DNA from 2 places in the Streptomyces thermocarboxydus genome. Region 1 is predicted to be linked to the other one. Evidence: riboswitches for the same ligand, from Rfam matches in the RefSeq annotation. Region 1 holds a riboswitch; the other holds the start of a gene.
The links. A riboswitch is a leader RNA that binds a small molecule or an ion and turns the genes downstream of it on or off. The one in region 1 is predicted to bind cobalamin.

Region 1 (3,391 bases):
ACGTCCAGCCCCATCGTGCTGGCCGCCTCCTCGCCGGCCAGCAGCAGGTTCAGGTTGCGGGCCTGGACCATGAGGACGCCGATGCCTAGGAGCAGGGCCGTGCTCGGCAGCCACAGCGTGTCCCAGTTGACGCCGCCGAGGCCGCCGAGGGTCCAGGCGAGGACCGCGCGGGCCTCGTTGCCCCGGTCGGTGGTGAGCAGCAGCAGATCGAGGACCGCAGTGAGGACGGCCGCGATCGCCACTCCGGACAGCACCAGTCGCGACGAGGTGATGCGTCCGCCGGTGCGGGCGGTGGCATATACGAGCAGGAGCGCGCCCAGGGCCCCCACGAAGGCGGCCACCGACAGGGAGGCCGGTCCGAAGAGGGTGACCCCGAACACGATCACCGAGACCGCGCCGAGTGACGCCCCGGAGGAGACGCCGAGCAGGTAGGGCTCGGCGAGCGGGTTGCGCACCAGGGCCTGCAGGGCGGTGCCGATCACCGCCAGGCCGGCTCCGGTGACCGCACCGAGGAGCACTCGCGGCGCCCGTACGTCCACCACGATGGTCTCCCGGGCCCGTGACCAGTCCGGCTGCTGCCAGTCCGCGCCAAGCGCGTGCGTCACGATGCCCCACACCTGGCCCGGTGGTACGTGCACGGAGCCGATCGCGAGGCCCGCCGTCGCGGAGACGACGAGCAGGGCGGTGAGTACCAGCAGCGTGACGCCGAGCCGCGTACGGCCCTGTCCTGATCCGGTGGACTTCCGCCGCTGCACTGTCCCTTCGGCGGGCGTGCCGGTGGCGGCCTGGGTCACCGGAAGCTCTCGGGGTGCAGTCCGCGGGCAAGGTCGTCGACCGCGTAGGCCGAGCGGATGCCGACCAGGGTGGCGGTCAGCGGCAGGACGACGAACCGCTTGTTCCTGACGGCGGGTACGTCGGCGAGCGCGGGCTGGGAGAGCAGGTACTTCTTCTTCTCCTCGACGCTTCCGGCGCCGGCGTAGTCGTAGATGGCGATGGCTTCCGGCTTGCGCTCGACGACCTGTTCCCAGGAGACGTCGCCGAAGACGTCGTCGAGGTCGGCGAAGACGTTCTCGCCGCCGGCCAGCCGGATCAGTTCGGTGCCCAGGCTCTTGCCGCCCGCGGTGAAGGCGCTCTTGTCGCCGCTGTCGTAGACGAAGACGGGCACCTGGGGCTCGCCCTTGACGGCGGTGGTGGCCTTGCCGACCCGTGTCTGGAGGTCGGTGACCAGTTCGTCCGCCCGGTCGGGCACGCCGAAGATCTTGCCGATGGTGCGGATCTCGTCGTAGGTGTCCTTCATCGTCACGCGCTTCTTGCCGCAGTACTCGCGGTTGAGGTGGGTGTTGATGCCGGCGTCGGCGAACGCCTTGCGGGAGCGGCCCTCGTTCTCGGCGAAGGCGCTTCCGTAGCCGCCGTAGACGAGGTCCGGCTCGGCGTCCAGGATCTTCTCGAACGACGGTTCCTTCTTCGCCAGTTCGGGGATCGACTCGTAGTCCTTCTTCAGCTCGGGCAGGACGGCGGAGTCGGGGAAGGCCGTGCCGACCATGTGGTCCTTCAGGCCGAGGGCGAGCATGAGTTCCGCCGGGTGCTGGTGGATGGTGACCACCCGCGAAGGCGGCCTGTCGTACGTTGTCTTCACACCGCAGTTGTCGACGGTGACCGGGAAGCCCGCGGGCACGGCCGCGGTGGCCTTCGCGTCGCCTCCGCTCTCGGCGGACGAACCGCAGCCGGTGGCCAGCAGCACGGACGAGAGAGCCACGGCAGTGACCGTGGCACGGAGGGAACCGCGCGTGCGGGCAGGGGTGAACAAAGGGGACACGTGAAGCCTCCTGGAGTCCGCGCTCCTTGGGACGGGCCCGCGACGGACCAGTGTCCTGACTCCCGGATCGACGTTCCCTCCGCCTTCCCGCGCACAGCGCAGTGGCATGTGGAGGGGCGCTCCCCGGTCACAGTGGCGGGACCGTGCCGGATTCGCACCGGCTTCCTGTCTCCCGTCGCGGCGATGACCAGATGATCCTACGGCCCTCCGAGTCGGCGGCAAAAGGGCGTGCGGGCCCGGCCGCACGCCCTGCCTTCCTCACGCTTCGCGGACCGCCCGAAGGACGAGCCGCTCGGCGTTCTCGTCGTAGGGGCGTCCGTCGAACCCGCCGAAGACCTCGACGCGTGCGAAGCCGGCCTCCTCGGCCATCCGCCGCAGCTCCACCGCGCTGTACACGAACCACGTCAAGGTGGCCCGCGTCACCCGCTCGCCCCGGACCAGCACCCACTCGCTGCGCAGCCGCGCCCACTCGTCCAGCACGGTGTCGGTCTGCACCATCAGGTCGTCGCCCCGCCGCACCACCTTGGGAGGGGTGACCCTGCGGGCCAGGAGCTCCTTCCCGGCGAGGTCCAGGACGAGCGTGCCGCCGGGGGCCAGGCAGGTGTGCATGGTGCGCAGCATGCGCGCGTTGTCTGCGGGGTCCTCGAAGTACCCGAAGGAGGTGAACATGTTGAGGACGACGTCGAAGGCTTGCGGTGCCTCGTACTCGCGGGCGTCGGCCCGCACGTACGTCACCTCGGCACCGGCGTCGGCCGACCGCTTGCGTGCCCAATCCAGCATGGCCGGGCTCAGGTCAACTCCGGTCACGCGGTGCCCGCGGCGTGCGAGCGGGACGGTGAACACCCCAGGCCCGCAGCACAGGTCCAGCACGCGCGACCTCTGCGGGAAGGTCAGTAGGGGAGAGGTGTCCAGCAGCTCCTCGGCCTGCTCGTGGCGCTGCTCGGAGAAGAGGAAGTCGTGGAACTCGGTCCAGAAGTCATCGTCCTGGAATCCGCCCGTTCGTGTCATCGCGGGTCAGTGCTCCTTCATGGTCGCCGTCGGGGACAGGGCGCCGCGCCGTGCGACGGCGCAGCGTGAGGAGAAGCGGGGGGAGCAGCAGACACTGGGCGGCTGCCAGCAGCCAGAACCAGCCGGTGTATCCGGCCCGTTCGCCGAGGCCGTACAACTGTCCGCCGAGCACGCCGCTCGCGCAGGCGCCCAGGCCCGCGGCCAGCCGCTGCTGGCCGAAGACCACGGCGTCGGAGCGCGGGCTGCGGCGCAGCGCCTCCAGGTCGTTCTTCAGGAACAGCACGATGTCGCCCAGGGTGATCAGGGCGCCGCCGGCCAGCAGTGCAGCCCGGGTTCCGGCCGCCAGCACGGCCAGGCCCGCCGCCAGGCCCGTGAAGCCGACCGCGAGGGCGAGGGCGTACGGCATGCGCCGGATCATGCCGGACGCGAGTGGCTGTACGACGATGACCAGCGTGAAGCAGAGCAGCAGCACCACGCTGTAGAACGCGCTGGAGGCGCGCGCGACGGCGTACACCGCAAGGAAGTGCTGGAAGTGGAAGTAGAGGTAGAAGGCCAGCGCGTTGGCGG
Region 2 (3,391 bases), 990 kb from region 1:
CGGCCGGTCTCCAGCGCGCGGTCGACGGCCGGGTTGTCGTAGTGCGCCATGTTGTTGAAGCCGTCGCCGGCGAGGGAGGAGTGCAGCATGGTGTAGAGCCCGAAGTCGGGGTCGCCGGTGCTGCCGAAGCCCGCGAGGACGGCGTCGCGGTTCATGCGGGGCTCGATGACCTCCCAGGTGGCGCTCTCCACGCGGACGTCGATGCCGGCCTTCTTGGCGTCGGAGGCGTAGGCGAGGGCGTGGTCCTGGCGGACCTTGTCGCCGGAGGGGTAGTACAGCGTGAAGCGGGCGGGGCGGCCGTCCTTGGCGCGGATGCCGTCCTCGCGCTTCGTCCAGCCGGCGGCGTCGAGGATGCGGCCGGCCTTCGCGAGGTCGCGCGACCGCTCGGTCTCCTTGGCGAACCACGGGTCGTCGACGGGCAGCGGCCCGTAGGCGGGGCGTCCCGCGCCGTCGAGGATCTTGTCGACCATGGCCTGCCGGTCGACGGCGAGGTCGAGGGCGCGGCGGATCGCGGTGTCGCCGGTGACGGGGTTGCCGCTGGGGAGGGTGACGACGCGGACGTCGTAGGAGGTGGCCCGGTACGTCTTCCTGCCGTCGTCGCTCTTGAAGGTGGCGGCGAGGTTGGGCGGGAGGACCGCGCCGTCGAGGTCGCCGGAGCGGAGCCGGGTGGCGCGGACGTCGTCGTCGGCGACGATCGCCATGGTGAGTTTCTTCACCTTCGGGGCGCCGCCCCAGTAGTGCGGGTTGGCCTTGAAGGTCAGCTTCTCGCCCTTGCGCCAGTCGACGAGGACGTACGGTCCGGTGCCGACCGGCTTGGTGTTGAAGGGCCCGGTGTTGGGGTCCTGCTTCCCGGCGATGTGCTCGGGGACGATCGGCAGCACCGTGCGGGCGGCGAACGGCGCGTAGGGGTGGTGGAGGGTGAAGACGACCGTGTCGTCGCCCACCGCCCGGACGCTTTCGACGGCCGCGAGTTCGCTCTTGGCGGTGTTGTTGGTGTCGTCGTCGAGGACCGTGCGGTACGTGAAGACGACGTCCCGCGCGGTCAGCGGCGTGCCGTCGCTGAACCTCACGCCCTCGCGCAGGGTGTACGTGTAGGTGCGTCCGCCGTCCGTGATCCGCGGAAGCGCCCTGGCCAGGGCGGGTTTCAACGTCATGTCGGCGGTGCGGGCGAGCAGGCCGTCGAACAGCTTGGAGTTGCCGTCCTTGCCGTAGCCGAGGAGCGGGCTGAGGGTGTCGGGCTCGGTGGAGACGCCGATCACCACGGACTCGCCGGCCGCCCCCGCGTCCGTGCCGCCGGAGCCCGGCGCCGAGCAGGCGGAGACCGCCGTGGCCGTCGCCAGCACGGCGGCGGCGCCCCGTATGCGTCGTCGGGTCGTCATCGAACCTCACATCCCTGTTGCCGGTCAATCGCTCTTGCATATTAATTGCAAGAAGACCTTGCCCGGAACGCCGGCCGACCAGTCCCCCGGTTCCCGGGCGGCCGTCCCGGGGCCCGAACGCGCAGGTGTGCGCCGGGGTGCGAGCCGCCGGGCGCCCTCCGCGCGCCCCTGTCGCCGCTTGTCACCGGGCCGCGGCGGGGACTACTGTCACCACGCCTTGGTGACGGGAAATCGGTGCGATACCGGTGCGGCCCTCGCCACTGTGATCGGGAAGTCCGGCTCCGGCCCTCGCGGGCAGCCACTGGGTCCTTCGGGACCCGGGAAGGCGGAGCACGGGCGGTGGTACCCGTCAGCCAGGAGACCGGCCAAGGCGCGTCAACCATCCACGAGGTGCTGGAGAGGGTCTGCCGAGCCATGCACATTGCCGAGGGTTTCCTGCCTCCGGCGCACGCGGTCGCCTGGGGCGTCGCGTCGGCGCCGTTCGTCGTCCACGGAGCCCGGTCGCTCGTCCGTGACGTCAGAGAACATCCCGAGAGCACGCTCCTGCTGGGCGCGTCGGGAGCGTTCACGTTCGTCCTGTCCGCGCTGAAGCTCCCGTCGGTGACAGGGAGTTGCTCCCATCCCACCGGCACGGGGCTGGGCGCGATCCTGTTCCGGCCGCCGGTCATGGCGGTGCTCGGGACCATCACCCTGCTGTTCCAGGCGCTGCTGCTCGCCCACGGCGGGCTCACCACGCTCGGCGCCAACGTCTTCTCCCTGGCGATCGTCGGCCCCTGGGCCGGGTACGGCGCCTACCGGCTGCTGCGCCGGTACGGCGTGCCGCTGATGGGCGCGGTGTTCTGCGGCGCGTTCGTCGCCGACCTGTCGACGTACTGCGTGACGAGCGTCCAGCTCGCGCTGGCGTTCCCCGACCCGGGCAGCGGATTCCTGGGCGCGCTCGGCAAGTTCGGCTCCATCTTCGCCGTCACGCAGATCCCGCTCGCGGTCAGCGAGGGGCTGCTGACCGTGCTGGTGATGCGCCTGCTGGTGCAGTCCAGCAAGGGCGAGCTGACCCGGCTCGGCGTGCTGGTCACCTCGGTGGCCGACGGCAAGCGGGCCGCGGAGGCCGAGTCGCCCGAGGCGGTGGCCCGATGAGCCGCAACGCGAAGATCAACACGCTGCTCCTGCTGCTCGTCGCCGCTCTAGCCGTGATCCCGCTGGCGTTCGGGCTCGGCGACCACAAGGAGGAGCCGTTCGCCGGCGCGGACGGCGAGGCGGAGACCGCGATCACCGAGATCGACCCGGACTACGAGCCATGGTTCTCGCCGCTGTACGAACCGCCGTCCGGGGAGATCGAGTCGGCGCTGTTCGCCGTCCAGGCGGCGCTCGGCGCGGGCGTGCTGGCGTACTACTTCGGGCTGCGGCGTGGCCGGCGGCAGGGCGAGGCGCGGGCCCGGGAGCGGGAGCGGGCCGGCGTTCAGACCCCGGAAGGGGCGCGTGAGCAGGCCGCCGGCCTGCGGGCCCCGGACGGGACGCACGAGCGGGGCGGCGGGGCGGCGACGCGGGCGCCCGGGACGACGCGGAGGTGCGCTCCGGCGCCGACGGCGGACGGGGCTGACAGGCCCGTGCTGCCGATCGACGCGGCGGCGCACAGCAGCCGCTGGCGCCGCCGCCATCCCGTGGACAAGGCCGTCCTCGGCCTCGGTCTCACCGTCCTCGCGATCTCCCTGCCCCCGTGGCCGGGCGCCGCGTTGGTGCTGGTCAGCGCGCTGGTGCTGCTGCTCGGCCCGGCGGGGGTGCCGGCCGGGCGGCTGTGGCGGGCGTACCGGGTGCCGCTGGGGTTCTGCGTCACCGGGGCGCTCACCCTGCTGGTGAGGGTGGGCGGGCCCGGCGGTTTCGTGTCGCCCGCGCCCGACGGGCCGTTGCGCGCCGGGGAGTTGCTGCTGCGCACCTCGGCGGCCTCCCTTGGCGTGCTGCTGTTCGCGTTCACCACACCCATGTCGGACCTGCTGCCGCGCCTGGTGCGCGCCGGG

Region 2: it holds a riboswitch for cobalamin, as region 1 does, so the genes downstream of both, AY578_RS25610 (energy-coupling factor ABC transporter permease) here and AY578_RS30015 (ABC transporter substrate-binding protein) in region 1, are expected to answer to the same signal.

The regions. Positions count from the first base shown of each region.
Region 1 is NZ_CP058273.1:6,569,512-6,572,902, forward strand. Features, by position in the region: gene AY578_RS30010 (FecCD family ABC transporter permease) at 1-755, opposite strand, end outside; gene AY578_RS30015 (ABC transporter substrate-binding protein) at 791-1,816, opposite strand; cobalamin riboswitch at 1,859-2,008, opposite strand; gene AY578_RS30020 (class I SAM-dependent methyltransferase) at 2,075-2,824, opposite strand; gene AY578_RS30025 (MFS transporter) at 2,793-3,391, opposite strand, start outside.
Region 2 is NZ_CP058273.1:5,577,254-5,580,644, reverse strand. Features, by position in the region: gene AY578_RS25615 (ABC transporter substrate-binding protein) at 1-1,379, opposite strand, end outside; cobalamin riboswitch at 1,581-1,763, shown strand; gene AY578_RS25610 (energy-coupling factor ABC transporter permease) at 1,794-2,513, shown strand; partial or broken gene AY578_RS25605 (energy-coupling factor ABC transporter substrate-binding protein) at 2,510-2,758, shown strand; gene cbiQ (cobalt ECF transporter T component CbiQ) at 2,984-3,391, shown strand, end outside.